Regions from separate parts of the Brevibacillus sp. IT-7CA2 genome, predicted to be linked through region 3. Evidence: riboswitches for the same ligand, from Rfam matches in the RefSeq annotation. Region 3 holds a riboswitch; each other region holds the start of a gene.
What was found. A riboswitch is a leader RNA that binds a small molecule or an ion and turns the genes downstream of it on or off. The one in region 3 is predicted to bind cobalamin.

Region 1: it holds a riboswitch for cobalamin, as region 3 does, so the genes downstream of both, ACM6JA_RS04150 (ABC transporter substrate-binding protein) here and nrdI (class Ib ribonucleoside-diphosphate reductase assembly flavoprotein NrdI) in region 3, are expected to answer to the same signal.
Region 2: it holds a riboswitch for cobalamin, as region 3 does, so the genes downstream of both, ACM6JA_RS10135 (ABC transporter substrate-binding protein) here and nrdI (class Ib ribonucleoside-diphosphate reductase assembly flavoprotein NrdI) in region 3, are expected to answer to the same signal.

What each region holds. Positions count from the first base shown of each region.
Region 1 covers NZ_CATKQT010000006.1:69,815-80,419, forward strand. Annotated here, with positions in the region: gene ACM6JA_RS04115 (methyltransferase domain-containing protein) at 10-1,023, opposite strand; gene ACM6JA_RS04120 (CocE/NonD family hydrolase) at 1,030-3,204, opposite strand; gene ACM6JA_RS04125 (dipeptidase) at 3,229-4,272, opposite strand; gene ACM6JA_RS04130 (helix-turn-helix transcriptional regulator) at 4,295-4,945, opposite strand; gene ACM6JA_RS04135 (RidA family protein) at 4,947-5,414, opposite strand; gene ACM6JA_RS04140 (heme ABC transporter ATP-binding protein) at 5,599-6,411, opposite strand; gene ACM6JA_RS04145 (FecCD family ABC transporter permease) at 6,408-7,421, opposite strand; gene ACM6JA_RS04150 (ABC transporter substrate-binding protein) at 7,491-8,480, opposite strand; cobalamin riboswitch at 8,678-8,878, opposite strand; gene ACM6JA_RS04155 (M24 family metallopeptidase) at 8,895-9,986, opposite strand; gene ACM6JA_RS04160 (alpha/beta fold hydrolase) at 10,111-10,605, shown strand, end outside.
Region 2 covers NZ_CATKQT010000011.1:737,853-748,457, forward strand. Annotated here, with positions in the region: gene ACM6JA_RS10115 (YitT family protein) at 1-63, opposite strand, end outside; gene cobU (bifunctional adenosylcobinamide kinase/adenosylcobinamide-phosphate guanylyltransferase) at 342-908, opposite strand; gene ACM6JA_RS10125 (heme ABC transporter ATP-binding protein) at 933-1,709, opposite strand; gene ACM6JA_RS10130 (FecCD family ABC transporter permease) at 1,718-2,755, opposite strand; gene ACM6JA_RS10135 (ABC transporter substrate-binding protein) at 2,757-3,752, opposite strand; cobalamin riboswitch at 3,909-4,059, opposite strand; gene ACM6JA_RS10140 (MBL fold metallo-hydrolase) at 4,211-5,155, opposite strand; gene ACM6JA_RS10145 (pyridoxamine 5'-phosphate oxidase family protein) at 5,324-5,908, shown strand; gene ACM6JA_RS10150 (MerR family transcriptional regulator) at 5,956-6,714, opposite strand; gene ACM6JA_RS10155 (hypothetical protein) at 6,851-7,021, shown strand; gene ACM6JA_RS10160 (manganese-dependent inorganic pyrophosphatase) at 7,072-8,004, opposite strand; gene ACM6JA_RS10165 (metallophosphoesterase family protein) at 8,130-8,468, shown strand; gene ACM6JA_RS10170 (PepSY domain-containing protein) at 8,499-9,095, opposite strand; gene ACM6JA_RS10175 (hypothetical protein) at 9,538-9,660, shown strand; gene ACM6JA_RS10180 (ABC transporter substrate-binding protein) at 9,816-10,605, opposite strand, start outside.
Region 3 covers NZ_CATKQT010000011.1:17,367-27,971, forward strand. Annotated here, with positions in the region: gene nrdF (class 1b ribonucleoside-diphosphate reductase subunit beta) at 1-267, opposite strand, end outside; gene nrdE (class 1b ribonucleoside-diphosphate reductase subunit alpha) at 323-2,407, opposite strand; gene nrdI (class Ib ribonucleoside-diphosphate reductase assembly flavoprotein NrdI) at 2,394-2,753, opposite strand; cobalamin riboswitch at 2,914-3,114, opposite strand; gene ACM6JA_RS06600 (alpha/beta hydrolase) at 3,283-4,104, shown strand; gene ACM6JA_RS06605 (ACT domain-containing protein) at 4,136-4,648, opposite strand; gene ACM6JA_RS06610 (hypothetical protein) at 4,688-5,017, opposite strand; gene mnmA (tRNA 2-thiouridine(34) synthase MnmA) at 5,039-6,151, opposite strand; gene tlp (small acid-soluble spore protein Tlp) at 6,291-6,509, opposite strand; gene ACM6JA_RS06625 (hypothetical protein) at 6,634-6,849, shown strand; gene ACM6JA_RS06630 (DUF952 domain-containing protein) at 6,853-7,203, opposite strand; gene ACM6JA_RS06635 (hypothetical protein) at 7,223-7,468, opposite strand; gene ACM6JA_RS06640 (glycerophosphodiester phosphodiesterase family protein) at 7,634-8,641, shown strand; gene ACM6JA_RS06645 (hypothetical protein) at 8,714-8,899, shown strand; gene ACM6JA_RS06650 (GNAT family N-acetyltransferase) at 9,090-9,644, opposite strand; gene ACM6JA_RS06655 (hypothetical protein) at 9,820-10,053, shown strand; gene ACM6JA_RS06660 (YolD-like family protein) at 10,270-10,518, opposite strand.

The sequences.
Region 1 (10,605 bases), on a different contig from region 3:
GACGTTTTGTTACAAAGTGGAGGAAGATATTTTTTTCGCCAAAATCGTCCAGCGAGTAGCTCCACCCGGTGTCCCGACAGGTTCAGCGAATGGATACCCTCCATGCTGCCAACGATCCATATCATAACCCTCGTCCGCTTGAATCGACTCGAAGTCTTGCTTGTGGAATACATTCTCTTTGCTATAAGTGACGTGAAAGCCTGATCCTTCCAATAACAGCTCAAGCTCTGTAGGCAAAAGCAGTGCCATCTCGCGCTCTACACGATACCTCGGCTGCTCAATCTGATCAAGAAAAGTCTCATAAGTAAGCGTGTAGCGGAACTTTTGATCCAAGAGCGAGGTTTCACCCTCTACCTTTTGATATACCATACGGTCCGGGAAAACGAATTTGCGTTGCATCGTTGTCCATTGATTTTTTACTGGCGGCAGGTGTAAGTCAATTGCCAAGGTTCCGTCCTCCGTTATGTAATCATGGATGACCGAAAGCAATTGACGTTGCTTGTCTCTACAGGTAGCCTGCTGAAAAATCCCTTCTGGAAGAAGTACATGCGTAAATTGCCGATCAAGCTCCAGCTCCCACATATTTTGTTCTACCAGCTCTAGCAGTTCTTCTTTCCCTTTTAACATGCGCCGTTTCTTTTTGGAGGCCATCTCCAGCATATCCGGGCTCCAATCTATCCCGCAGACTGACAAGTCATTCCGTGCCAGTTCAATGGCAATTCTCCCTGTTCCAACACCCAGCTCCAGCACGGATACTGGTGATTGCTCGGCTTCCCCCAGCAACCAGTTTCGATAAAAAGCGATGCTGGCTTTCCCGGCAAATTGATCGTAATACGTAGCTTCTACGTTTGTGTACTTGGTTTCAGGAAGCGGCAAGTGCCGACCTTCCTCGTCCATCCCGCATTCGGTACACACAGAACCTGCTAAATGAGGAAAAGGCACCCCGGGCGGGACGCCATTTTTCGTATCACCTAGCCACTCGTCGTAACGGAACTTGCATATTCTGCAACTGTAAATAGTCATAATGCTTTAGATACCTCCTGAAGATTGCTTGCTTCCCCCAGAACGCAAGAGAGGGAGCTTGATATGACTCGGATACTGGCTGTCATGATAGACACGTTGCGAGGCGATGACAGTCTCGGTTTCCGTTGCCAGATCGTTGCCTGTATTCGGATTGGGAAATGAGAAGTTCTCGGCGCCAGAAGTAACCGAGACGCGTATGCGGTGACCTTTTCGGAAGACATTGGCGATCTTGGTCATGCGAATCTCATAGCATTCGATTTGCCCAGGAACAAGTAGCTCGGGCTCCTCGAATGAGTGGCGGTAGCGTGCGCAAATAATCCCGTCCGATAGACGAATCGAATTGCCTTCCTCATCTACATCACACAGCCGGACCAGCCAATCTGTATCACGCGCTGAGCTGGATGCATAGATAATAGCTGAGATTTCTCCCGCGATGACGACTTCCTCTTCCAATTGCTCTGATGTGTAGACAAGGACATCTGCCCGTTCTTCCACATCACGATAGTTTTCCGGAACGCTGTTTTCATTCTCGGACAAATCCAGCAGATACGGTGCTGCGTCTAGCGGATCATAGCTATATGTATCCACCGCCTGTTCACCTGGGATAGACAGGGTCAGTGTTCCATCTCCGCTGCTCGTATTGGCGTTTCCCCCACTGCTCAGATACAGATTCGTCAGCGTCGTCTCCTCTGGCGGCCAAGTCTGCGAGGTCTTCCATTCGTTTTCTCCCACCATGTAGTACTCAACACGCTGCTCTTGATCGACGCCATTTTCTACTCCTTTTAAATAACGGTCAAACCAGCGGAGCTGTGTCACATCCAGATCGTAGCGGATTGCGTTGTTTCCAAAGGGCACATGATGGATTTCTCGTGTCGTATTCGCCTTGTGATACCACGGCCCCAAGATGAGTCTGGCGTGCCCTGGCACATTTTGGGCGACAACCTCCCACGATTCGCTCGTACCCATCCCGTTGTCGTCATACCAGCCTGATACGAGAAGTGCAGGTACCTTCACCTGATCCGCATGCCGTTTCCAGTCTGACATAGCCCAAAACTCGTCTCCGTCCGGATGTTCCATCCACTTTGTCCAAAACGGGATTTCTTTCCCCAGCACTTTTTGCGGGATTTCCTTGATCGGGCGCACCTTGATGACCTCACTCCAGTCATCCCGAGAGAGAGCCGCAACATTTCGCCGCTTTTCCGCCATCATGAAAATCCATGACAGACCACCAAGAATCGTTCCCCCTTTGCGTGGGATGTCCACGTAAGGTGTCCCTACTGTCACGTAGCTGAAAACCGCCTTCAGATGTGGATTTCCGCTTGCGGCCGCAGCCCACTGCACATAGCCCACATAGGAGCCGCCGAGCATCCCGATGTTGCCATTCGACCACTCCTGACTCGCGATCCAGTTGAGGCTGTCGTCTCCATCATTTCGCTCGTGAACGAGCGGAATCCACTCTCCCTCTGAATCTTCACGTCCGCGCGTATCCTGAACAACCAGCGCATATCCGCGAGCTACAAAGGGCAATCGGCGAAAAATGGCATCCATTCGTCCATAGGGAGTGCGCATGAAAATCGTTGGAACTCGCTGTCCTTCCGTCAAACCTGCGGGTAGCCAAATCTCGGTCGCCAGACGAATGCCATCTCTCATCTCTACATCATGCCTACCCAAATGATGTACACCGTAGTTAACTTCGGACAACTGAGGGTCCTGCCACATCGTGAGCGGCGTCAAATCCTCCCACCCTGTTTTAGCCAATACAACGCTATCGCCACGACCTGTCAGCACAAAAGCGATGACTTCGTTCTCACAAATGATCAAGTCAATCGGCTGCGCTGCTTCGCGCACCGCCCATATCCACGCTTGCTTTTGCCCTGCGGGACCTGTTCCTTCGATGGATAGGTGGCGTTGGTAGTGCCCTCCGCTTTCCGGAAACACGACTTGTTCGCTCTCCCAGTCGATTTGCTCCCATTCGAGCAGCTTTTGTGCCAGGGTGAGGAGAGGCAACTCGTAGGCTGCTTCCCCTTCAGCCAGTTGTGCAAACAGACCTTCAGCCGCACCACCCGTATCCCAACCTGTGCCCAGATGCCAAACTTCCCCATCCTCAAAGCGTATATCAGCTACCTTGATGCCAGATTGATAATAGCCAAATGAAGCTTGTTTGTGCCCAGTCTGTGCCATCCGTCATTCCTCCTGTTATCTGATCTACTTCCAGACTTCCTGATACACTCTGAGGAAATTACCACCCAAGATTCCTTCGATCTCTGCATCCGCGTACCCGCGCTTCATCAGCTCACGCGTAATTTCCGGAAGTGACGCATGGCCTTTCACTACATCAAATGGCATTTCTTTGGTTTTGGCAATCTTGTCCAAGGGCAAATATTTCGTCAAATCATCGCACAGGTCTAAGCCAATACCGATGTGCCTTGCACCGACAAGCTTTTTCATATAGTCAACATGATCAATCAGTCTCTCGATAGTTGCGTCAGCGCTGTTAGTGGCTGTGAACATGCTAAACGCATTCAGCCCGACAAGCCCATCCTTTTCCGCAATCGCTTTGATCTGCTCATCTGTCAAATTGCGCATCGTCGGCACGACTGTTCGGCTGTTGGAATGAGAGGCAATCACTGGCTTTTCAGCGATTTCCATCACGTCCCAGAACCCTTCGTCATTCAAATGGCTCACATCGATGACGATGCCCAGCTTTTCCGCTTCCTCGATGAGACGAACACCGAAATCGGTGATGCCCCCTTTTTTCCCTTCGCGCACCGGTGCAAAAAAGCTGCCATCTCCAACGAAGTTGCGCCGACTCCAAACCAGCCCCATCATCCGTACTCCGAGCTCATAAAAGACACGCAAGAGACTCAAGTCGTTATGTAGCGGCTCTGCCCCTTCCAACGACAGGATGAACGATACTTTTTGCTCTACTCTTGCCCGTTGCAAATCATCCAGATTTTTGGCGATGACGATGTGCTCGGGAGACTCTACCGCCTCTGCGTGCAGAGCGCTGATCTGGTTGAGCGCCTTTCGCAGACTCATCTCTGGTACAAACGCATCCTCTACGAACACGGCTGCCACGATGGAATGCACGCCACCCTTCTGGAACCGTGGCAAATACTCCGTCTCGATCATTTTGGTTCGACCGTATCCACGCTGAATCTCCACATCCATCAGCAGATCAAAATGCCCATCTAGAACGTGAACACCGTCATGAAATTTGCGCGCCTGTTCTCTCGTTACTTCCGTCATACGGGTCATCTCCCATCTTGTTCTATGGATTTTTCTTATCGAGATAGTTGTAAACCGTGAATTTGGATATATCCAACAAATCCGCGACGTATTGCACGGCTCCTTTGATCAAAAAGAGACCCATTTCATCCAACTGGTGGATAAATTGAATTTTCTCTTCTTTTTGCATCAGGGCGATTGGTTTGCCTGTCCGTTTCAGGCAGTCCTCTATCATTTGCTCCATTAAAGTCCCGACAGTCGGAGCGAAGCTCTCTTCCGCTTTTTCTGCCTCACGATTGTCTTGGATCACCATCATCGATTCGATGAATGATTGCGCCATTGCGAGATGAGTGATATCAAGATTGATGCACAGACTGCCAATGACTTCTCCTTGTTCATCCTTGATGTAAATGGAGCTCGATTTGATCTGTTTACCTTTGATGGTATCGTTGCGGTAGTTGAGGTCAAAAGCTTCTTCACTGACCTTCGCCGTACGTAAAGCTTGCAGTGCCAGATTCGTTACCGGTGAACCGATCTGCCTGCCACTGACATGGCCGTTGGAAATGGCAATGATCGATGAGGAAATATCGCCTGTCAGATCATGTAATACCACTTCACAATGCTCGCCAAATGTACGTGCCAGTCCCTCTACTACCGGAATGTAGCTTGCTAATATCGGATGTACGTTTTTCATCTTACCCCTCGTTCACTTCCACAATCATCTCAATTTCGATTGGGTTGTTAAACGGAAGAACAGATGTCCCAGCTGCTGCTCTCGCATGCTTGCCCACTTCACCAAAAATTTCGATGAGAAAATCAGAAGCTCCATTAATCACCCGCGGCTGCTCGTAGAAATCAGGGGCGCTGCTGACGAGTGCGAACAGCTTAACAATTCGTGTGATTCGATCCAAATCACCAATCTCGCTTTTCAAAATTGCTAGCAGATTAAGAGCCGTGACCTTTGCAGCCTCATAGCCCTGCTCGATCGTCACATCCTCTCCCAACCTGCCCAGATACATCGGGCTCCCATTTACGTAGCACCCCGCACCAGATGTATAAATGACATTGCCAGTCTGTACACATGACACATAATTCGCCATGGTTGGAGGAACTGGCGGCAACTCAAACCCTAACTCTTTTAATCGTTGTTCCACTTTGGACATAAGGCCATCACCTCATCATCATTTTCATTCCTTTCTTTAAACATACTATTCTGTAAATTCATCTTCAACAATTTTTTGTATGATAAAAAATTTATTTGAAAACCATAAGCCGTCCGCTTAACAAAAAAGGACGCCGACTAGGCATCCCCTCGTATGAAAATCAAAGATAAGCAACTTGACCCTATCAGTTGGCCCCACTCATTACCTTCTGGATAGATGGCTTCACACGGATCGCTTCCGAGTAGAAATACACATGTTTTTTGCCTGTAATAGGATGCGTCGTCACTTCTGTCTCTACTCCGAAAACATCCCGTATCAGATTGGGTGTCAAGACTTCCTCTGGCGTCCCCGATGTAACGATTTCCCCTTCACAGATTACGTACAGCCGATCACAGTACATTGCAGCGATATTGAGATCATGCAACGAGGACAAGACCGTAATCCCAAGATTTTTGACCAGATCCATCACCTGCAACTGATATCGAACATCCAAATGATTCGTCGGTTCATCAAGGACAAGAAACTGGGCTTGCTGCACCAAAGCTCTGGCAATCAGCACCCGCTGCTTCTCCCCACCCGATAGACTGAAAAAACTGCGATCAGCGTATGTATGCATCCCTACCCGCTGTAGTGCTTCTTCACAAATTTGAACGTCTTCTGCGTTATCGGACTGAAATAGTCGCTTATGCGGGGCACGTCCCATATTCACGATTTCGGTTACCGAAAAATCGAATTCAACAGAGGTCTCCTGCCGTACTGCCGCCATTCGCTGAGCGTTTTGACGCGAGGTTAACTTATACACGTCATCGCCATTAAGCGAGATCCATCCCGAACGTGGCTTCAATACACGATAAATGCTTTTTAGCAACGTGGACTTCCCGCTGCCATTCGGCCCGATCAGCCCCACAAACTCTCCGGAGCGTACCTCTAGACTGACGTTTCGAAGGATTCCCTTTTTTTCCAGCTCGACCGATATATTCTCAACCAACAAATTCATCGTCCGCTACCTCCAAAGGAATAAGAACTCCGCAACATCAACCAGATAAAGAATGGACCTCCACACAGCGCTGTCAAAATACCAATCGGCAGCTCTTCCGGTGCAAATGCGAGCCTGGCGACTACATCAACCCAGATGAGAAATATCGCGCCAAATAAAGCGCTGACAGGAAGAACACGTCTGTGATCTGATCCGACCATCACACGGACGATGTGGGGCATCATTAATCCAACAAAACCGATTGATCCCGCGATGGACACGATCACCCCCGTGAGAAGTGCGGTGATCACGAGGAGAAGCTTGCGGAATTGTACCGTATTAACCCCCAATGTCCCAGCTGACTCCTCGCCCATCAGCATCGCATTGAGCGAGCGGTATTGGGCCATTAAAATGATGAGACAGATGACGACAATCAATGTAGGGATCGTCAGGTACTCCCATTTCCCGCCTGCCAAACTACCACTTAACCAAAACAGGACCGTCCCAATTCCATGCTCATTCGGCGCTGAAAAAACAAGGAGACTGGTAATGGCCGACAAGATCGCAGATATCGCAATTCCAGCCATAAGCAGGCGTACCGTCGAGTTTTGTCCTCCAATACGGGATAGCGTAAAAATAAGAATGATTGACACAAGGGAGCCTGTAAAAGCGCCAAAAGATAGCGCATACTGCCCATACATGCTGAATGCTCCGAATATAATCACCGAGGTAGCTCCAACCGAAGCACCTGAAGATACTCCTAACACATACGGGTCAGCCAGGGAGTTGCGAACCAACGACTGGATCGCTACTCCCACGACAGACAGACCTGCGCCGACGATCGCCCCCAAAAGTACACGCGGAAAGCGAATATCCCAAATAATCGTTTGCTCCCCTTTGGACCAATCCGCCTCAATCCACTGGGTCAACATCGGAATTTTTGATAAGGCGATTTTCCATACCGTTGTCGGCTTAATCTCCACTGATCCCAAGGTAACTGCGAACGTAATGGAGAGGAAGAGTCCGACCAGTAGAGTAATGATGATATAAGGTAACTTGATCTGTTGCAGTGCTATTCCCTCCCTTAAAAGGGGCGTACTCTATTTGAATTTATCCGGGTAGAGTCCTTCCGCCAAAATTTTCAGCGCAATCGGTGCTCGAACGCCTTCAGAAGCCGCAGACAATGGCAATACCATTAGTCGTTGATTTTTAATCGCCGGGATATCCGCCAGTTCTTTTTTGGACAAAAGGAAATTACGTTTTTGCTCAACGGTTCTATCACCGTAGTCTACGATAATAATCACGTCTGGATTGCGACTCACTACTTGTTCCCAACTAACCTCTGCCCAACCCTTTTGAATGTCATCAAAAATGTTCTTACCGCCAGCAGTCTTGATTAAGGACGTCATGTAGTTGTTAGCTGCTGTGAATGGTTTATCTTCCCCGTTGTCGTACACGAACACGTTAAGTGGCTCGTCCACCTTGCCAATTTTACTAAGCGTTTGGTCCATTTCACTCTTCATTTTATTGATCAAATCATTGGCTTTGTCTTCCACACGGAAAATGCGTCCAATATTCGTAATGTCTGCAAACACATCGTCGATTGTCGGGCCAGGCATGCTAGATGACGCTTGCAGGTAAGATTTGATGCCGAGCTTTTCCAAATCCTGCATCGATCCTACACCTTTTTCTCCGAATCCACTTTTCCATCCGGCGTACACGAAGTCTGGGTTCGCTGCCATCAACACTTCTTTGGTTGGATACTTATCAGACAGTACCGGAATCTTGTCGTAATCTGCTTTTAACTCTGGAAGGATTTCATCGTCTAGGTAAGCGGTTCCGACCATTTTATCAGCAAGGCCCAATGTCAGCATGATTTCGGTGACGTGCTGGTTCAATGTCACGGCACGCTCAGGTGCTGTTGGATAAGTCATTTCGATACCATTATTGGTTAGTGTTACTGGCTTGCCTTCTGCTGCTGGAGCAGCTGTTTGTTCTGTTTTGGCTGGAGCTTGTGTTGTCGTAGTGGAGCCGCATGCCGAAACCAAAAGCATGGCAGCTGTCATGATACCGAAAGCTAGTCCTTTCATTACTGTATGTGATTTGTTTGCCTTAAACACCTGAAATCCCCTTTTCTGTATGTATATGATGGGTTGAACGAAATCCTCCACAAAAAAAGCACCCCCATTTCAATCGGGAGGTGCATGACAAACGTAGATGTAGCTATAAGCAGGCACAAAGTGCCCTTTCATAGACTGCTTCCACATCTGCCCCATCCTCGTGGGTCGATTGTAAATGATCGCATGGCAGGTCTCCTGGCTTACGGATCAACACACCCAGCTACCTTCCCATTTTTCGTCTCGCAAAAAACAGTGGCTATACGCTAGGCGCTCCTCGTTACAGTGGCGGGACCGCGCCGGTTTCTCACCGGACTTCCCTTTTAAGCTGACGGCATATGCCATCCAGCACCATTCGATACGTATTCAATTTTTATGATTTATTCATTAGTTGATAGAAGTCAGTTTTTTCGGGAACTGCGTGAGAATTTCAACGCCCGTTTCCGTAACCAATACATCGTCTTCAATCCGCACTCCGCCTACACCTGGCAGATAGATGCCTGGCTCGATCGTAAAGACCATCCCTGGACGAAGCACTTCTTGGTTCTGACTGTGAACAGACGGATATTCATGTACATCCATCCCAAGTCCATGCCCCAGACGGTGCATGAAGTATTCTCCGTAGCCTTTTGCAGTGATGACATCGCGAGCGGTTTTATCCAAATGCGCAAAGGTCACACCCGGACGAATCTCAGCAATTGCCGCTTCGTTGGCAGCCAATACCGTCTCGTAAATTTCTTGTAGCTGGGCACTGATCTCGCCTACAGCAAAGGTACGGGTAATATCGGATACATATCCGTTCGCTGCTACCCCGATATCAAACAAAAGCAAGTCGCCTTCTTGAACCTGGCGCGTTCCTGGTTTCCCGTGTGGCAGTGCTGACTTCTCCCCTGCCAATACCATGGATGTAAAGGATGGACCTTCCGCACCCAAGCGCTTCATCTGGAATTCCAGCTCAGCGACGATTTCCGTCTCGGTTATGCCTGTCTTGACTTTTTTCAGGGTCTCCCGCAAGGAATCCTCGACCAACTGAACAGCATGCTTCAGACGATCCACTTCATCCGCGGATTTGATCAAACGCATTTCACGCAGTGGCTCTTCCACGTCCACATAGCTCGACGCCAGAACAACTTGTCCAAGTGCTTCATAGCGCTCGACAGTCATATGACTTTTCTCAATACCGAGCTTCGTCAAGTTCGCTGGCAATACTTGCTTGAGGATTTCATACGGGTTTTGGATATCCGTATGTGTATGGATATCTTGAACGAACGAAGCCTCTGCCGCTGCCTCACGATCAAGAGCAGGTACAATTAAAGAAGGTTTTCCCTCAGCAGGAATAACGAGACCCATAAAACGTTCATGCGGGTCTGTAAAAAATCCGGTCAAATAGTAGACGTGCTTGGGAGAGGTAATCAACACCGCGTTCAGCTCTTGCTCTGTCAAAAACGTGTGGAGCTTCGAAATGCGCTCTTGAAACAACTTCTTCACCCTGCTTTCACCAATTATTCTATTGCGAGAATACCACTTCCCCATCAAAAAAAGAAGACTTCAATTGAAAAATCTACTTCGTATCGGACAACCTAAGGGTGGGGTGAAAACGAAAATGGAACAAATACTCGTTCATCAGGATGGCAAGCAGTTTGCTTTTCACATATCGGGAAAAGGCAAGCCGTTATTGTGTATCCATGCGCCATGCATCGGCTCTCTCAATTTTGTTTATCAGCAAACACTCGCAGATACATATCAGCTCATTGTCCCTGATTTGCCCGGACACGGCGACAGTTCACCGATGGAGAAGCCCTTTTCCATTGGGGAGCTGGCAGAACAGCTCCATAAGCTGATCCCGTCACTCGGCATTGAACGTCCCTTTATTTTGGGGTACTCCCAAGGTGCTTCTATCGCCCTTGAATACTGTCTTCGCTATCCTGATCATGCACAAGGCGGTATACTCGTGAGCGGTTTTTCCGAAGTGAATGACCTGTATTTACATGGACGATTTTGGATGGGGCAGGCGTTGTCGATGCTTTACGGAGTTCCTCTTCTTGCCCGTTCGATTGCTTCCTCACATGTCAATGACCCAGAAATGCGTGAAAAATGG
Region 2 (10,605 bases), 720 kb from region 3:
TAAACAAGCTCCAAACAAAATCATACTGTAACGCTTAGATAACTGCAGCGCTCTCTTCATCATGGTTTCCTCGCATTTTTGTCGGTTTAGGCACAGACGACCAACCGACTACCGAGGAACATCGCAAGTATAAGTCGCTACTCATACAAAGGGCCTCGCTTTCGTAGTAGATTAGTCGTCTTCAGTGACGATCGACTACTACGAAGCTAGATGTAGGAGAGGTCAAAACGTTTCCAGATCGTCCTATGGGGACGCATGGTATCCTGATCCCTTCCATGGCTTTTCTTGTATTATACCATAAAAAAAGTGAAAAGACGACTCGAAAGCGTCTTTTCACCGAGTTAAAATCGGAAAGCTTGTCCTTTTAACTCCACCGGAATCCCTGCTGTGACAAGAAAAACTTGATCTGCAACAGCTGCCACGCGTTGATTCATCAAGCCCGCTAAGTCACGGAACTTACGGCCCAACGGATGTTGTGGGACGAGTCCGTCGCCTACTTCGTTTGTCACCAGCAAAACCGTCCCTGGGTAGTCTTTTAGCTTGTTTACCAGCACATCAACCTGCTGGAGCACTCGCTCAAACGGCTGCTCCTCTCCATCATGCAGCAACCAATTGGACACCCAAAGGATCAAGCAATCAACCAAAATCACTGTCTGCTGTTCTTGTATGTCCTTTTGTGCTCCCAGCTTCGCTAGCCACTCTGTCAATGCGTACGGCTCCTCGATCGTTTGCCAAGGAAAATTGGACTGCAAGCGGCGGTCTCGATGGTGCAGGATCCGCTCTTCCATTTCCTCATCAGTGATTGGTGCGGTCGCGATGTAAACACCCGAGGAGCCCAAATGAGCCGCGTATTTTTCGGCAAACGTGCTTTTTCCGCTGCGTGCTCCGCCTGTAATGAGTACGATCATGCTTCTGTCTCCTTAAACAACCTCTTATACTTGCGATTGCAAAATAATTTGTGGCAAATGATGGACAGGATGCTCCATGACAATCGGTCTGGTTCCGTATACAGCCTCTATCCTGTCACTTTGCAAGATGTCTTTTGGAGCGCCAACGCTTATCTGCTTTCCTTTATGCAGCATCAAAATACGATCGCAGTATAGGGAGGCCAGATTCAGATCGTGCAGCACAGCAATGACCGTCACCTGCGTCGTCTTTTGCCATTTTCTCACGATGTCCATGAGTTGAATCTGGTACCCGATATCGAGGTAAGTCGTGGGTTCATCGAGCAACAGCACCTGAGGTCTTTGGATTAATGCCTTCCCTAAAGCTACGCGCTGCTTTTCTCCACCACTCAACTGATCCAGTGTGCGCTCTTCCAAATGTTCAAGACCGAGCATCTGAACGATTTCATCAATGAGCGATGCGACATCCTGCTTCTCTTCCCCTAGCCAATTTTGGTAAGGAAAGCGCCCCATCTCCAACACCTCTCGGACACGAAAACCGACTGGCGGCAGACCCTCTTGCTCCAAAACAGCCAGTATTTTGGCAAGCTCTTTGCGTGGATATGAATGAAGCTTTTTCTCTTGAAGCAAAATGTCTCCTGCATCTGCCTTGATGACACCTGAAATCATTTTCAGCAAGGTGGATTTACCGCTTCCATTCGGTCCGATGATGCCAAAAAATTCTCCCTTGTCCACGCAAAAATCGATGCCGTGCAAAACAGGCGTATCTTGATACGATTTTTGTAAGTTGCGCACATTGATCATTACTTACGTTACCTCTTCCTAAAGCGTTTATTTTGCTTCAATAAATAGGCGAAAAACGGTGCTCCCAGAAATGCTGTCACGACACCGAGCGGGATTTCCGTTGGACTCAGCAGCATTCTGGCAAGAGTGTCGGCCCACAGCACATAAATACCACCGCAGATCGCAGCCATCGGAAGTAAAATACGATGGTCAGGACCAACCAGCATTCGGACGAGATGCGGTACCACCAGGCCAACGAACCCGATAATTCCCGCGATAGAAACCGCCGCTGCAGTCAGGAGAGTCGAGACGACTAGAACCACCAGCTTCGTTCGATCCACATGGACGCCGAGATGCGCAGCCTGCCGCTCCCCCAACGCAAATAGGTTTAGGGAACGCGCATAGCTAACGAGCACCATGCCTCCGATGACCAAGTAAGGAATCAAGACGTACGTAAAGGCCCAGCCGCGAAATGACAGGCTGCCCATAAGCCAGAACACGATCTCATTCACCGTCTGGTCGGATAGCGACACCATAAATGAAACGAGAGAGCCGAGAAAAGCCTGCACCACTACCCCAGACAAAATCAGGCTCTCCGTTTGCAGCTTTCCTTGCGTGTTCGCGAGTCCGAGGACGATCCATAGACTGAGCAGTCCTGTAAGAAAAGCGACGACAGGCGTGCTCCATGCACCCAAAAAGCTGATTTGCAAGCCAAAAAGGATCAAGAAAGCTGCTCCGACAGCAGAACCGGATGCCACGCCCATCGTAAACGGATCGGCGAGCGGATTGCGCAAAACTCCCTGAAAGCCCGCTCCTGCAAGTGACAAGCAGGCCCCAATCAAGACAGCCAATACAACGCGTGGAAAACGAACCTTCATGACAATTTGCTCAGATGACTCCGGCCACGTTACGGTGATCCACTCAGACAAGCCAGGGATTTGATGGAGCAGGATGAGCCATACTTGCGAAATGGGGAGGTGTGCCGCTCCCATCGAGATGCTGATGACTATTGATGCCAAAAGGACGAGACAGCTGACTCCTCCCCATATGAACAATCGTTTCTTCATTTTATTTCACCAAATCAGGGTAAATCGCCTTGGCTACTTCGATCAAGCCTTGTGTAATACGCGGACCAGGACGGGACAAAATATTTTGGTCCATGCCAAAGATTTGTTTTTCACGAATCGCCTTCATTTTATCCCAGCCATTACGCTTGGCGATCATATCCTCCAGTTTGACGCCTGTCTTTTCATCGGTAATTCCGCTCGCATACAAAATGACGTCTGGGTCGTTTTGCAAAATCTTTTCTTCACTGATCGGATTCCATCCTTCGGTGTCGGAGGCAATGTTTGTCGCCCCAGCCAGTGTGATGAGTTCGTCCATGAATTCGCCTTTTCCGACTGTCCAGCCTGGGGAAAATTCCAGGTATACCTTTTTCTTCTCTTCCGGTTTTACATTTTTCACTGCTTCTTGAACGTACGCGATATCCTTCTTCATTTGCGCGACGACTTTTTCAGCTTGCTCCTGTGTGTTGGTGATAACGCCCATCGCCAAAACATTGTTTAGGATGTCGTCCATCTTTGTCGGATGGGTAATATAGACTGGCATTCCGAGAGATTTGAGCTTGTCAGCCACTGGCTTTTCCATCGAAATCCCACCAACGACCATATCCGGCGTTTGAGCGAGAATCGCTTCTTCATTTGGTTTGACGACTCCGCCAATTTTCGGCTTTGCCTTCGCAGCATCTGGATAATCATCATAGTCTGAGACAGCTACAATCCGATCTTCCAAGCCTAATGCGAACAAAATTTCTGTCTCGGCAGGTGATGTCGAGACGATTCGCTCAGGAGCTTTTGCAAAGGTTACTTCTTTTCCTGTCGCATCCGTAACTGTCAACGGATACGTTGTTTGTTTTGCAGGCTGCTCGGCCGCATTCTCTTGCGGTGCTGTCTGCGGTGCGCTTGTTTGTCCACCTGGTGCTGGTTGGCCGTTATCGTTACCGGCACAACCTGCGAGGCTCGCCGCAACTAGTAGTGGGATCATAAATTGCAATGAACGTTTCATATGTAGAACTTCCTTTCTGCATGTCTGATTGACTGTACCTTCCAATAAAAAAATCGACCCTTGCTTCCATTCGGAAATCAAAGGGTCGGCACCTCAGGGGCAAACAGACAGGACGGTCTGTTTCCTGAAATAGGCCGATCCTTTCCGCGAAGGCAACAGGCACTAAAACAAACAGGCAGGTCTCCTGGCTTACGGCTGAGGAACGAGCCGATTTACAGTGGCGGGACCGCGTCGGATTTTCACCGACTTCCCTTTTCACCCGATCTTTTTGTTAAAAAGACGAGGCACCTATTTGTTGTTACGTTTGAAATTGTCACAGTCCATGACTCACCCTACATCATAGCATTCCTTGGATGAAAAAAGAATGACAAACACATAAGCCAATACTTTCTTGCCTCCTAAAAATGAAAAACGCCTGAACAAAAGGTTCAGGCAAATGTAAAGCTTTTGGCAGGCTATTACCCTCGTTTGTGCAAACAATCTAGAATGCCCATGGAGCATACTTGTAAATCGAGCTTGAGTACCTCGAAAACTTCGTGGTCACCACTGATGCCTTGTGACTGTAGATGATCCGAGACTCGTTCAAATAACTTACGAGACAGTTCGTCATAGGTTTGCCCGGCAGCAATCGTTGATTCTCCTTCCGCCACAAACACGGGGAGCCACTCACGTATTTGGCGGTACACGTCGTCTACCTGCTCTGACATCCCAAAATGACCAAAGTAAATGCGACTTAGCTTCCGCGCTTCAAAACGGCTTAGAGACGCTAACATGGCATCCGGGTCAAACTGATTCGGCGAAGTAGATGGAAGCACGAGGTGTATGCCATCCTTTTTAAGCTGTGGATAGAGTACACCTGCGGTATCACCTGTGAACATGCCACGGCTTACTGGATCGTAGATGCTGAAGTGATGATTGGCATGCCCTGGCGAATCCAGAAACTCCAACACGCAATTCTCTCCGATCTTTAGTGTATCCCCGTCCCCGCGAATCAAAATCCGCTCCTCGAGAACCGCCTCAATCGGATCAAACAATCGATCAAAATCATCATGATACACCGCTCTCGCCCCTGCGATCAGTCGGCTCGGATCTACGAGATGACGTGCACCTTTCGGGTGGACGACGACCTTTGCGTTCGGACAATCCTTCAGAAACAGTCCTACTCCTCCTGCATGATCCAAGTGTATGTGCGTCACGATGATGTATTTTACTTGTTCCGGTGTATAACCGAGCTTGGCGAGACCGGCCTTGATGTATGGGACGGAGGGGCTTGGCCCTGTTTCTACCAATGTGAGCTCCTCTTCCGCGATCACATACGTCCCTGTACGTTCTGCCCAGCCCATATCGAAACCGTCTATTAAATGGATGCGTTTCCCTAAATAAATTGGCTCTGTTGCTTGCATGTAAATACTCCTCCTTTTCAAAAGTCTCGTGTAGTTATTGTGATGCGTGAATATTTACACTTTACCATCTATTTGGGACGGATTGGGAATGCATAACACAAAATCTTCATATTTTCATGATAATATGAGGGCAGCAAAAACAATTCCATTATCTGGAGGAGTGCGAAAATGGGGAAGCTTTTTTCTGAATTACGACCTGAGCATGAGGCGTTCATCAAGAAGCAACAGATGTTTTTTGTTGCCTCTGCTCCTATGGACACAGATGGTCACGTGAATCTTTCACCGAAAGGGTACGATTCTTTTCGCATATTATCGCCTACCGAGGTCGCCTATTTGGACCTGACTGGAAGTGGAAACGAAACCAGCGCTCATCTCCAGGAAAATGGCAGGATAACTCTTATGTTCTGTGCGTTTGAAGGCCCCCCTCTCATCATGCGCCTATTCGGCAAAGGGACGGTTATTCTCCCAGATACGCCTCGGTGGGATGAGCTCGTAAAAGACTTCCCGCTTCTCCCTGGCGCTCGTCAAATCATTACCGTCAACATACAGGAAGTAAAGACCTCTTGCGGCTGGGCTATCCCCTTCTATTCCTTTTCAAAAGAACGCGACACCCTTCAAAAATGGACCTTGGCTAAAGACGAACAAGAACTGCTTGATTATCAAAAGGAAAACAACGTAGTAAGCATGGATGGATTGCCAACCCCATTGGGACAAAAGCTTTTTCCCACAGTAGGAGGGGATAACGAAAAGTAAAACACAAAGAAGCTGCCCTGCTCGCAGCTTCTTTTTTTGAAATCTCTTTACTTACTCGTATAAATGACCACTGCATCTCTGAGAAACTCGGCTACACCCGGCTGATCCTTGTCATAGTAAGCGGTAAAACGCGGGTCATCGACGTACATCTGGGCAAGACCTGCGTGCGCTTCTTTACTGTAGCTGTCCCAATAAAAGCTAAGCCATTGACGGTGAAGATCCGCTGCTTTTTGGGCAAGCTCATGAGCAGGATCTCCCGTCGCAAAAGCCTGTGCCAACGTCTCATGCAGTTCTTCATTCAACTTCTCTAGTGCAGCGTACTCCTGCTTGGTCATTTCTTTGATTTTCTGATTGGATTTGTCAACCTGGTCACTTCCATATTTTGCACGAATTTCTTCTCCGTACTGAGCCTCGTTGTCGTCAATCAACTTTTGCTTGAAGCCTTCGAATTTTTGTTTGTCACTCATCGTTTTGGTCCCCTCTCTTTGTGCTAAGGTCAAATTGACATTGGCGATTAACGCATCCAATTGCGCTCGCTTTTCCAGGAGCTTCTCGCGGTGCTCCCGCAGTGCCCGTTCAGCATCAAAGGTTGGTGAATTCAGGATCTCCTTGATCTCCTCCAAGCTCACACCCAGCTCGCGGTAAAAAAGGATTTGCTGCAATCGATCCACCTCTTGCTGTCCGTAAATGCGATACCCTGACGAATTGATTCTCGCCGGCTTGAGAAGGTCAATTTCATCGTAGTATCGGAGCGTCCGGGTGCTGACACCCGCCAGGAGTCCTAGCTTTTGCACCGTATATTCCATGTTCATTCCTCCTGACAAATTGATCGTACACATTTACGGACCGTCAATGTCAAACACATTTTCATAATAAAATTGGCGTTACTCCATTTTCATAATTTGTTAAAATATAGAGAAAGCCATACAAGGAGGGATTTCGATGCTCTATATCATCGGCTTCATTGTAGCCTTACTCGGTGCAGGATGGGGATTAACAGGGCTGCTTAGTCTAAGAGCGAGAGATAAACATGCCATCACCCATTACAGCGACGATGCTTATAACCAGCAAACCTTGTTCCAAATGCACAACAACCCTACCCAAGGAATGTAAAAATAGAAAAGGCTGCCCGCAACTTGTGCTTGGGCAGCCATTCTTATTTCTTACAGAGCTTGGAACGTATCGGTCAATACTGGTACGATTTGCTTTTTGCGGGAGACAACGCCCTTCAGAACAGCTTTGTTGTCCACCAATGTTACTTGGTACGCTTTTTCTACTGCTTGCGTTGCGCTGCCGAGAGCGATCGCAACAGAATCGTTATTCAAGATATCCGTTACAACAAACACGAACAAGTCCAGACCTTTTTCAGCGATGTTTGCATTCATAGCCGCTTCCAGTTCGCCTTGGCGTACGAGTACATCATTTACATCCACTGCATTTACTTGTGCGATTTCTACTTTCGCATTGCCCATTTGGAACTCTTTTGCATCCAATGTGAGCAGTTGTGCGATTGTTTTGTCGCTCAGGTCTGCGCCTGCTTTGAGCATTTCCAGACCGTATGCTTGCAAATCAACACCCGCGATTTCAGCCAGCTCATGAGCAGCGGCTACATCTTGCTCTGTGCAAGTCGGGGATTTCAGCAGCAATGTATCCGAAACGATCGCGGAAAGCATCAAGCCCGCCATCTCTTTTGGAATGTCTACGCCGTTTTCTTTGTACATTTTCTTCAAAATGGTTGTGGTGCATCCAACTGGCTCGGCACGGAAGTAGAGAGGATTGCTCGTCTCAAAGTTCGCAATACGGTGATGGTCGATCACTTCTACCACTTGCACTTGCTCAATGTCATTCGCGCTTTGTTGGCGCTCGTTGTGGTCTACAAGGATGGCTTCATTTACTTCATTCGCCACTGTTTCTACGAGGCGCGGCTCTTTTACTTGGAAGTAATTCAGCACAAATGCTGTTTCGCTGCTGATTACACCCAGGCGTACAGGCTCTACATTCGCGCCCAGTTTTGTTTTCAAGTCAGCGTACACAAGTGCTGAACAAATGGAATCTGTGTCTGGATTTTTATGACCGAAGATTAATTTTTTTTCCATCATCCATACTCCTTAATCGTGATTTGGCGTCAAAATTATACCATAGCTTAGAGGTTGTGCCCAAGATACATTATAGGTTCAAACTCGATCGTTGGAAATAAGGTTTTGAGATCATTCGGAAAAAAATGGGATTCGAGGGGACACAGCAACGAACGGTCATCTGTGGTCATACACATGTCCAATTTGAACGTCGACTTGGCGAGCTGCGTATTCTCAATGCTGGAAGTGTGGGCATGCCGTTTGCCGACGAACCAGGTGCATACTGGTTACTACTTGATGGTGACCGCTATGAACATCGCTTTACACCCTATGACGTAGAGGCAGCTGCAAAACAAATCGCTTCCACGAACTATCCGCAAGCTCAGCAATTTGCCGAAGAGAATGTCCGAAAAATACCTACGGCTCAAGAAGCAATGGAATTTTTGGAGGCCATCGCACGAAAAAACCGCCCCTCTACTTATTAAAGGGTCGGTTGAGAAAGATAGCGGAATCGATTAATCGTCCCAGTCTACATCCAGTACAGCGCCTGTCGTAGCGGAAATCTCCAAATCTACTTCCTGTCCTTTAGGCGTTTTCACTTCCACATCATACACATAGTGGTTATCGTCTTCATCCAGCTTGATGGATTTGATGTTGCCGCTCACTTTAGCCAAAGCGATTTTTTTCGCTTGCTCTACACTGATTTTCACTGGTTGGTTTTTCCACTGATCGTCGTTGTCGTCGTCATGATCATCGTCATCATCGTGGTCAACTGTTTGCCACACATCTCCAGTCATCGCATCGACGTACACGTCAATCTCTTGATGCTTGTTTTTGATCTCTGCTTTGTATACGAGGAAACCGTCCTCTTCATCCAGCTTCCACTCGGTAACGACACCAGACTGTGCATCCCGAACTTTTTTCAGTGCTTTTTCAGGCGTGATGCGCACGAGCTTCGCCCAGTTGTGTTTCACATCATCGTCGATTTGCAGGTACACGGTAGAAGTGTTCTTTTGCGGTACGCTGTAGTATTGGTTGCTATGTGCAAACGCTGTTACGCTGAGGCTCCCTACAATCAGTGCTCCTGCCATGGTCATGACTACTTTTTTCATATGATCTCGCTCCTTTTTTCGGCTGGTTTTGTTTGATCTCCTTTATCATAAAAAGGACAGATGAAGGGAAAAAAAGAGAGAGATTAGAAATTGATGAGAAAATAGATGAGACCTCTCACAGAATTCATGTTTGCCGGAGAGCCACAGCGATTAACAAAAAGAGCGAGTGTTTTCTACTGGCAAAAATGATCCATTCCGGCTGTAAATCGACGGAAATGAAACATCCGTGCTTTTGCGTGCTTTCCGCTTTAATCCGTATAATAAAAGCAATCGAGTGGACAACAACCAACTCGATGACATACGAAAGAGAGCGTGAATGGCAGTGTAATACATATCGTTTCTAACTACTTTCTATTTTTCTTACATGAGAAGGAGAAACGATTTTTCCGTGGAATCACCACTTTTGAAAAACATCTTTTTTTGAATCTATTTTCTCGTCACCATGCAAACGGTCGTCATGTCGGTTATGACCTTGGAAGTAAAAAACCCAGCACGTATCCAATTGACTGCACAAGCAACCCAAGCTATCTCATATGCCTATACAGAATCAGGCAATCGGAAATGAAAAAAGGCACTCTACTAATCTTGTAGAGTGCTTCTTATATTTCTGCTAGAACCATTCATGTGAAAAAGGAGTGACAGCAGGAATGGTTACGAACCTCGGGGAGAGCTCGGTAGGCGCTTGTATGGAAAATTCTCAGAATGAGCAGTAGCAAATTTCTATTTTCCGAGATTGTTCTTAATGGCTTCCAATCCAGCGATTTCTCCCAGGAAGAACGTATCGCCCGCGAGTGTATCCATCGTGTATACATGGTTGTTTTTCACTGCTTTGAGGTTTTTCCAGACAGGATGATCCTTCCAGATATGAATCAACCCTTCCGGCTCCTCTGCTTTTGCCGAACGGCGGTTCTCGGCAATAAAGATATGATCGGGAGCGAGCTCACTCAACGCCTCGATTCCGATACGCCCCCCAATCTTTCCATCCTCGGGCAATCCTGCTATCGGTGTTAGTCCCACTTCCTCATAGTAAATCGGGAAGTTTTTGGGATGCATCACCGTAAAATCCTTGCCATTGGAAACGAGGAATAGCACTGTTTCTCCTTTATGCTTGTCTGCTGCTGCTTTTGCTTCGTTTTTCAGCTTATCAAAATCGGCCAAAACTTGCTTCGCCTTATCTTCTTTGCCAATAACTTCAGCTATTTTCATGAGGCGGGTGGGTGCATCCACTGAGAAATCAATGACGATGGAATCAGCCATTTTGTTGAATTCCTCAAATCTGGAGCCTTTTCCGGTGCTTGTCATGACAATGACCTCTGGGTCCATCTCCAACAAAGTCTCCAAATTCGTTTTTCCACCCAGATCCTTCACTGTTTTACCTTCCGCATACTTTGCAAAAATTGGTGACTTACTTTTCGTCGAATCAAAGCCTTCCGATACAATCGGAGCAAAATCTAGCACGAGGAAGTAATCTGTTCCCATGATATCGACAGAAGCGACACGCTCCGGCTTT
Region 3 (10,605 bases):
CATGAAGGCGAGAACCGCTTTTCTTTGCAGTCCATCGACATGCTCCATGATCTTCGGCATCCCTACTCCACCCTGAACCGTATCCAGCAAGGTGAGACCGCCCAATACTTTTTTATATGTGTCGCGTTCAGTCGCACTGAGCTCCATCCAGGACATCTTGTCATCTGACAGTGGAATCTCATCATCCGTCCAGAACTGCATGATGTTTTGATTCCAAAACGTCATCGTAAAATCGTCGTCCGGCCTGTTCCAATTGACTGCTTTCATATGGCGTTCCTCTTCTCTTTTTGCTTGATGCTTTTCCATTTATAAATCGAGTTCACTAAACAGCGCAGCTAATGCACTCTTCTACAGTCAAATGCTTCGTACGCGTATAGTAGAGTGACTTCAGACCTTTTTTCGCTGCGTAAATGTAATAGCGAGCCAGTTCTCTGGTTGAAATATTGCTGTTCACGTGCAGCACAGTCGAAATTCCTTGGTCGATGTGCTCTTGAATTTCGGCAATCAGATCAATCACTTTGAATTGATCGATCACATACGCCGATTTGTAGTAAAAATAGTTTTCCTGCGACAAGTACGGCATTGGGTAATACGTCGTCGAGTTGGCATATGTTCTCGTTTCGATATGCTCAACGATTGGCATCACGCTAGAAGTCGCATTCTGAATGTAGGAAATGCTCTGTGTCGGTGCAATCGCCAAACGGTACGCATGGTAAACGCCATGCTTTTGCACCTTTTGCTGTAGTTTTGCCCAATCCTCTGGCGTCGGAATGTGCATTCCTTCAAAGAGAAGCTTTGCTTTTTCCGTCCGCGGGCTGTAATCGTTCGTCAAGTACTTGTTAAAATAAGTCCCTTTTGCATATTCCGATTGTTCAAAGCCCAAGAAGGTATTGCCTGTTTCCTTGGCGATTTCCATGCTTTTTTCCAAGGAGTAGAAGTTCATCATCATGAAAAACGTACGAGCGAAATCCTTGGCTTCTTCACTTTCGTAAGCGATTCTGTTCTTTGCCAGATAACCGTTCAGGTTCATCGCACCGAGCCCTACTGAGTGCAGCTCACGGTTTGCCTTTTGAACGCCTGGAGCGTTTTCTACACGCGTCATGTCACTCACGGCTGTAATGGCTTCGATTCCTTCGTGGACGGATTCACGGATCATTTTGCGCTCCATCACGTTGACGATATTGAGCGATGCCAGATTGCAGCTAATATCGCGACGGATGATATCCATCTCTCCGTAATTACTAATCGTCGAAGTCTCCTGCAGCTGGAAGATTTCCGTGCACAGGTTGGACATTTTCACTGAACCAAGATCTTTCAGTGCATGGTTGTTGTTCGCATTCGTTTTGTTCATGATGTACGGATAGCCCGATTCCATTTGAATCATCGCGATTTTGGTCAACATCTCGCGTGCGCTCATGACGGTCTTTTTCTTGATGCGATCGTTTGCCAAGAGCTCCTCGTACATGTCATCGAGGTCCATATCATCCAGATGCACGCCATATTCTTTGTACACGGAGTACGGAGCAAACACAGTCAATGGCTTGTTTTCTTCAGCCAGCTTGTAGAACACGTTTGGTACGATCAGGCCGATGGACAACGTTTTGATGCGTGCTTTTTCATCCGCATTAATCTTTTTGCAATCGAGAAACTCGTTGATATCCCAGCCGAAGATGTTGTAGTACGCTGCACCTGAGCCTTTGCGTTGCCCCATTTGATCCGCGTAGGAAAACGCATCTTCCAACAGCTTGAGAACTGGCATGACACCTTTTGCTGCGCCCTCGACGCCTTTGATCGGCTCTCCTCGTCCACGGAGCTTGGACAAGTTCACGGCCACACCGCCGCCAATTTTAGATAGCTGCATACATGTTCCCAAAATAAAGTTGATGGAGTTCAGTGAATCATCCATTTCAAGCAAGAAGCAGGAGACCATTTCTCCACGGCGGCTTTTGCCTGCGTTCAGGAAGGTTGGTGTCGCTGGTTGCAAGCGTTGATCCATCATGGATACTGTTAAACGCTTGGCGAGCTCAAAGTCACCTTGTCCAAGGGACAGTGCCACAACGGCCACCCGGTCTGGATACTGCTCTAAGTACATCGATTTATCGTTCGTTTTCAAGGCGTAATCTTTATAAAATTTGGAGATAGCCATGTACGAAGCAAATTGAAAATCAGCGTCATAGGCCAAACGGTAAACTTCATCGACCTGCTCAACAGTGTATGTTTCATAGACGTTTTCATAGAAGTCATTCTCGATCAAATAGTCCATGCGTTCTTTGACACTGCCAAAAGTCATCGTATTGGACTGCACTTCTTCCATGAAGACCGCAACCGCTTCCCGATCCTTTTCCAGTTGATAAAATCCGTCGTTGCCACGCTGCATCAGTTCGTTGTTCAATTCAATATGCCGCAATTGCTGCCACCCCACTCGTAAATTGTTCCACGTCACGGCCGGTACCGGACAGTTCAAATTTAGATATCACCGGAACGCCATATTGGCCCGCGATCGTATCCGCGCTTTTGGCAAAGCTGGTTCCCCAGTTGCGGTTGCCGCTGGCGGATACTCCGCGCAGATTGACATGATTTCGCTTCAGGAACGTCTCCACCTTCTCCGGCACTTGTCCGAAGCCCGTCGTGTATGTTATCAAAATGAACGGCTCGTCCAGCACCATATCTTGATTAATTTCCACATGTGGCAAATTAATTTTGTTGACGAATCTTCGGACGTTTCCTGTTTTTGAATCATAAGCGATTAGCATGTCCCTCATCCTATCCTGCTATTTTTACTCTGTATGTATGATATTTAGCCAAAGTAAAAGCGCATCCGACGTTTACATGCCGAATGCGCGTGATGACTTCCATCTAGCAATTCGCCAATGCGAATTGCGCGCTCGAACACTTCCCTATCTCCCGTAGGTTAAACAGTGCAAGCGGTTAGGCAGGTCTCCTGGCTTTTGGATCATCGCTCCATTTTCACCTTCCCGATCGTTCATGATCAGTGGCATTCTTTCGCAAATGGAACTCTCTCATTACAGTGGCGGGACCGCGTCGGATTCTCACCGACTTCCCTATTAAGTCTACCAAATCTGGCTGGTAAACACCTCACCGCATCAATATGTAGTTGGTAAAACTTACTTTACCTCAATATATCGTAGGAGTCAAGCTCAGTATGCGCTCTTTTCGAAAACTAACTATTCTCCTTTTTCGGCTATTGCCAATCTCTGGTTCTCGTTCATATAATAGATTTTGTGTGTTGGTTAGCCTTGGAGAGATTGGAGAGTAGCCCTCATGAAAAGCACCGACTATCAACCTGTCGTCATTCCTCGATCTTACAGTAAAATCATGACTTATCAAGAGCGGGACTATCACATTTTCGTAAGTATACCTGCCGATCCCCCTCCGGAATCAGGCTTTCCCGTCATATATTTGCTAGATGGCAACTCTGTTTTTGCAACCATGACCGAAGCGATACGAATACAATCACGCAGTCCTGAACGAACTGGCGTGTATCCTGCTATCGTCGTCGGGATTGGGTATCCAACGGACGGTCCGTACCATCCTGCCCGTTTCTTTGATTACACGTATGAAGTTCCTGTCTCGGAGCTTCCTGGCAACCCAAAAGGAGCTGACTGGCCTCAGATGGGGGGAGCGGAGCAGTTCCTCACCTTTTTGGAGGAGGAGCTCAAGCCTAGCATCGAAAACGACTTCCCCATCGATCGGACGCAGCAAGCGATTTTTGGGCATTCGTTAGGTGGCTTGTTTGTCTTGCATGTACTTTTGTCGAGACCACACGCTTTTCAGCGTTATATCGCTGGCAGTCCCTCGATCCACTGGAATGAGAGCGTACTGCTTGCGAAGGAGAGTCAATTGCCGGGCCTGCTGACAGATGAGCTCGACGTCCATGCTCTTCTCACCATCGGAGAGTTGGAAAACGATGGGCGATTCTTGGTCAAAGAAAAATCTCTGGCGATGATCGAACGATTGTCCTCCATAGGCAAAGGTCAGATCAAGGCTTCCTTTAAAGAATTTGCTGACGAAAATCATTCGTCCGTCTTGCCAGTCTTAATTAACCAAGGACTCAAATTCGCTACGAAAAAAACTGCCCGCTAAAAACGGGCAGTTTTTGTTTATCATGACTCGCTTACTGTAGAGATATCACTTTGGTGATTTGGGGTAGCTCTTCGATGGCAGATACAATCGTCGGTGTAATCTCTTCATCGGTCACAGAGATAAGCAGGGCATTCTTCCCTTTTTGCTCGCGCGATACATTCAATTTGGAAACATTGATTTGATGTTCGGCCAGTTTTCGTGAGACATCATAAATCACGCCTGGATAATCGATATGGCGAACCAACAATCCATGTGCCCCCGGAGGTATGCGACACGCGCAGTAATTGATTTCACTGATGTACACTTCTCTCCAATCTTGCGCGAAGGTGTACTTGTTCGCTCCTACACGCAAAACCGCCAAATGATTCGCATATTCGCCGGAGCTGTTTTGGACAGCAACCTTCGTCCCGAGTCCTTCCACTAACAGCGTTGCGATTCCCTCTTTATTTTCATGAGCAAGAATACTTAATTGTGCACCCGCTAATTCTGGCTCGAGTCTTCGAATCAGTTCAGCCAGCTCACGCAGTCCAGCATGTTGGGTCATGTGATGCCTTCACTCTCCCAGTCAGGTTTATCCTTGTTTTTACGGCAGAATCCATGCTTCCGGCTCTTTCTTGATGGAGGATTCGTTATCAGCACGATACCAAGCCGTCAACGTTTGCCCCTCTTTCGTATAGTAGATTCGGTAGATGGTATTGCCTTTTCCGCTGTTAGTAAAAGGACTTTCCTCCAGCGGAACCGCTGTCACTCCACCTGCGGTAACAACCCCACCGTTCTCCTTGATGACGTTTTGGATCGTCGCCATATGCTCTTTACCCAAGGAGGCCATCCCGAAATAAGAGATGATCGCCAAGAGAACCGCTCCCGCCAAAAACGAAACGATAATCACTTTTGATTTTTTCGTAGCATCCACCGAGTGCTTCCCCCGTCTATCTTAGTTCTCTTTATCGACTAAGCGTACCTTGTCAATCGTACCGCCACCCAAGCATACTTCCCCATCGTAGAAGACGACAGCCTGACCGGGTGTCACTGCTTTTTGCGGCTGATCAAATACAACTTCTACGGTACCATCCTCCAGCAGGTGAACGGTTACTCCCTGATCTGGCTGGCGATAACGGAATTTCGCTGTACAAGTAAACGTTTCAGAAGGAGTCTTATCACTCACCCAGCTCACGTTGGTCGCCAAGAGGCTCTTCGAGTACAGACGGATATGATCAGAGCCTTCACCAACGATCAGGACATTCCGCTCCAGATCTTTGTCTACAACAAACCAAGGCTGTCCGCTCGTGCCATGACCTCCGCCTATTCCTAAGCCTTGTCGTTGACCCAATGTATAGTACATCAGTCCGTCGTGCGTACCGATGACCGCTCCATCTACGGTCTCGATATTTCCTGGTCTGGCAGGCAAATAGTTTTGCAGGAAGTCGCGGAAGTTACGCTCCCCAATAAAGCAGATCCCTGTACTGTCCTTCTTTTTCGCTGTATAGAGCCCTGCTTTCTCTGCGATCTCCCTTACTTGAGGTTTCGGGAGATGACCAATCGGGAACATCGTTTTGGATAGCTGTTCTTGGCCCAATACATTCAAGAAGTAAGTCTGGTCCTTGTTGTTGTCAGCACCACGAATCAGCTTGTACTCGCCGTCGATGTATTTGACCTGCGCGTAATGGCCAGTTGCAATATAATCTGCCCCTAGATCCATGACCTTGGCGAGAAGCTCACCGAACTTGATTTCACGGTTGCACATGACATCCGGATTCGGTGTACGTCCCCGTTTATATTCATCCAAAAAATACTGGAATACCTTGTCCATGTATTCTCTTTCAAAGTTTACCGTGTAATATGGAATGCCGATCTGTTCACAGACGCGCCGGACATCCTGGAAGTCTTCTTCCGCCGTGCAGTGGCCGAATTCATCGGTATCATCCCAGTTTTTCATGAAGATGCCGATGACGTCATATCCCTGTTGCTTAAGCAGGTAAGCCGTCACGGAGGAGTCGACTCCGCCGGACATGCCGACAACGACGCGTGTATCTTCTGGTCGCTTCATAAGTCTTTCTCCTCTTTTTCAATTTGTACCCTTACAGATTACCATGTTTCGCAAAACAAATCATGTTTTGTTGCACTTTTGCCTGATAGAATGAAAAAACGCCTGACGCGTAGTTGGCGCCAGACGTTTGGTAGCAAGGTTAAGCCTGCGAAGATTCATCCTTGATTTCCGCGCGATATCCCTCGATGCTTTCTTCACGACGCTGATTTTTTGCTTCGAGGGTTGCTTTTTCCTCAGCAGAAATCTCCCCAGCATGAGCCGTCAGGTAATCTTCGGACTCACGAATGTTCTCTTCCGTATTGGAAATCATCTGTTGAAGCTTTTCTGCGTTGTCAGAACGGTCATCCGGCTTCGCCATAATCGATACGCCTCCTACAAAGGGTTATATTCAACACCTTTACCATTGTGCGCCAATCATGGTTTCTTTATGTACCCGTGTTATAATAGAAGAAACGGATTAAATAATAAAGAGGGTTTCAACTATGGCTTCCTTAGATTTGTTGGAAAGAAAGCTGCTTCGGATCATATCTGATATAGATCCCGTCCGCCTGAAACGACAATGGGTGAAGGGGCAAAAGGCACCTGAATCCGAAGTGGAACAGCGCATGCGAATCGATCTTCTCTTGCGCAGACTCGACAAGCTACCTGAGGCCAAGCGTCAAGAAGTGCTTGCGCTACTCAAATGGTTTAACTGGTAGAGATTAGCGGATGGACGTTCCCAGACGCCACTGGCCGTCTATCCGATTCATTTGCTTCCTATCTACAATCGCATCTTGATTCAACGGTCCATAGATGTGCGGATACAGCAATCCATCCTTCGCAGCCTCGTATTTGACTTCCGAAGTCGTTTTTGCTTCATCGACAACGAGTACATACAACTCCTCATCAAACTGTGCGTAGACGCGGTTTGCTACCTTTTCAAGCAGTTCGTCCCCTTTTGTTGCGTGAATGAAGCCTTCCTGCTCGTAATCGCGCGGTAAGTAGTGATCCTTGTCCATCCACTTTTCCCAGTATGTTTTTGGTACCATGCAGTAAATGATAGAGTCTCGCATATTTCTCCTCCGAATTCGATTATTTTTTTGGCATTGCTTTGTTCAGGTGACGCATAGCTTTATCATAGAACATCTGGTCCACTCGCCCCTGATCGTATCGCCATTGAATGAAGTTACGCAGAGAGTGCAAATCCACCCAGGCATCCTTCGCTTGCGGATTGTGTTCAGGTACCTCTCCCGTTATTTCACCCTCGTAGACAAGCTTCGCCATCTCCGTTGGGTGCATACCGATCTGATAAGCGATTTGGTGTAAAGCTATTTTCATGGAACCTCCCCTTGCTCTTCATGGGATACATCTTATCTTCCGTCTATTGTGCCAGTCTTTTCGAATGATGCCAAGCCCCAAGCCCTACTCCCAAAGGATGTACCTTCCTCTCTTGCGTTTTGCTACAATGAACAGAGTATTTGAAGGAAGGGGCGGTATCCCATCATGTCAAAACAACGAGATCAACCACGAAAGAAATGGTTCCAGCGAAAACGTATCTGGATTCCCCTTCTTTTCATCGCTTTCCTGTTCCTGTGTAACAGCTCTTATCTTGCAAAAGAGCCAGAAGGCGAGCCTTTTTTGCTTGCTCATCGCGGGATGGCACAAACCTTTCATATGGAGAACATCACCAATGAAACGTGTACGGCGGAGCGGATTTATCCACCGGAGCATCCGTACCTAGAAAATACGATTCCGTCCATGCAGGCGGCTTTTGATGCAGGCGCGGACGTTGTCGAGCTCGATGTACAATGGACGAAAGACAATCGATTTGCCGTGTTTCATGACTGGACACTCGACTGTCGGACAAATGGTACCGGAGTCACGAGAGATTATACCTTGGCCGAATTACAACAGCTCGACATTGGCTACCATTATACAGCGGACGAAGGGAAAACCTTCCCCTTCCGTGGAAAAGGGACTGGCATGATGCCCTCTCTCGATGATGTGCTACAAACATTCCCTGATCGCTCGCTGCTTATCCATATCAAAAGCAATGACCCACTCGAAGGGAAAGCGTTAGCGGATGTATTGGCAGCATTGCCTGCCGAACGACTGGCACAGCTCTCTGTTTATGGCGGTGACAAGCCGATCGAGACATTGAAACAGCAAATGCCAGAGCTGCGTGTCATGTCCAAAGCATCACTAAAAAGCTGTCTCATTCCGTACATGGCAGTAGGGTGGTCCGGATATGTGCCCGATGCCTGTTCACAGTCTCAGCTACATATCCCCGATCAGATTGCCCCATGGCTCTGGGGTTGGCCGAATCGTTTCATGGCAAGAATGGAAGCAAAAGACACCCGCGTGATCCTAGTCGCAGGGAGTGGAGATGTGTCGCAAGGCTTTGATGTTCCGACTGATTTAAAAAGAGTGCCAGCAAGCTTTACAGGAGGAATATGGACGAACCGGATTGATCTGATCGGTCCTGCCTTTCACGAAAACGTAGAAAAATAATGAAACGATTCCCCAACATATTCGTATATACTTATACGGAATAGACTTCCAACCTAATTAGGAGTGATTGATATGCTCAAGAAGCTTTTGAAAAATTTACTCGGTAATCACTCATCTTCGCACAAACACCGGAAATACAGCAGCAGCGATTACAAGCATCGTAGAAAATACAGCTCTAGCAACCGGTACGGACATTCCCATTACGGCAGCTCTCATTATAAAAGAAAGCGCTCCAGCCGTAGCTTCTTCAGCAGTTAAACAACTGTTTAACAGATGATCAGACAACAAAACTCTGCTATCACTAGCGGAGTTTTTTCATTTAACGAGACATGATTTCTACGAAACGATCCAGTGGCAATGCATGTACGGTTCTTTTTTTCTGGCCGACCCGCACTCCTTTTACATCCGTAATCGCATTTTACGTACCCGGGATACCTCTCCCGATAAGCTACTCTCCTGTCATTTTGAATCTTCCCATAATAATTGTGCTGTAGTAATTTCCATCGGAAAGAACTTTGTCGTTTTTGAGCACCCCTTCGATTTCAAAGCCAAGCCGTTTGTACAGCTCAATTGCCTTCTCATTCGTTTCTATTACATTCAACGTCATTTTGGTAATGTGGTTGGCGTCTGCCCAGGCAATCGATTCTTGCAAGAGATTTTTCCCAATGCCGTGACCCCAGAACTCTTGCAAGACGCATACACCAAACTCTACTTTGTGCGCAAATCTGTTTAAGTAAACACCTGCACATCTGGAAAACCCGACAATCCGATCCTGTACAACAGCAACTAAAAACAAGTTTCTTGGACTTTCTGCATCCGTATGGATGATGTGTTCGAATCCTTGCACATCGATGAAAGCCTCTCCTCTTTCTCTGTCCAAATTTTCAGTCTCTCCATCGATTTGCAGTCGCAGTTCTGACAACTGTTGTGCATCTGTTTCCATTGCAGAGCGAATCGTGTAGGATAACCCGTTCACAGAAAGTAGTTGTTGGCTGATTATCATCATTTTTCTCCTATTGGTAAAATTTTGGTCTTTTATTCTATCATAGGTAGAAGTTTTTGGGAATATTCTCTCTTCATAAGAAAAGAGGGAACAAGTTTGTTTACATAATATTTATTATGTTCATTTATACGGCAAACTGTGGATATGCTACAATATGGGAAAGGAGCGTGCTCGCATGAATTTTTCCAAATCATTTTATTATACGGTCGACCATTCCAAGGTAGAGGAATATAAGAAGATGCTCGATCTAATGAAAATCCCCTACATCGTGGAAGCTCCGATCGTCTTGCTGAATCAAGGAGCGAATGAATACACCTTCGTTTTTCCTAACATGTCAGGTCGTCTTTATGGAATGGTGAGCAAGTTATTTCAAACGGATGGGAAGCCATATCCGAAGAATGGAACATAGGCAAAAAAAAGGACCCAATGATTGGGTCAAAATAGGAAGTGGAGAGAATGCATGCTATGTAATATATTCTAACATAACAAAACTAAAATACAATCAACTTTTCGAATTTTCTGCGTCTTTACGTTAGGTTTTATGACATATACACTTCCTTCTTTGTGCAAAAAAGTAAAGAAGCCTTACGACGAGTCGACTTCACGTAAGGTTTCTATACACACACTATGCATGAACATTGATAATTTTCTCCATCTCGATCCATTGACTACCCGTTTGGTTTGCTAATTGAACACGTCTCGCCTTCGGGTCTACCCATTTGACCACACCCCACATGCTACACGTATTCCCCCGCTCCCCCTCAAAGGACACACACCAGCTCACATTCAAGGGATAATTCTCTCTTGCCGAATCTCGCAGCATGTACATAAATGCCTCTCTTTCTTCGTTCGTTACTTCAAAATTGCCGTTCACCACGCTTTTCCACCCGCCTAATTACGAACATTTGATATCCAGATACTCATCATGTGTGGGAAATTGTAATTACATTATAGTGATTAC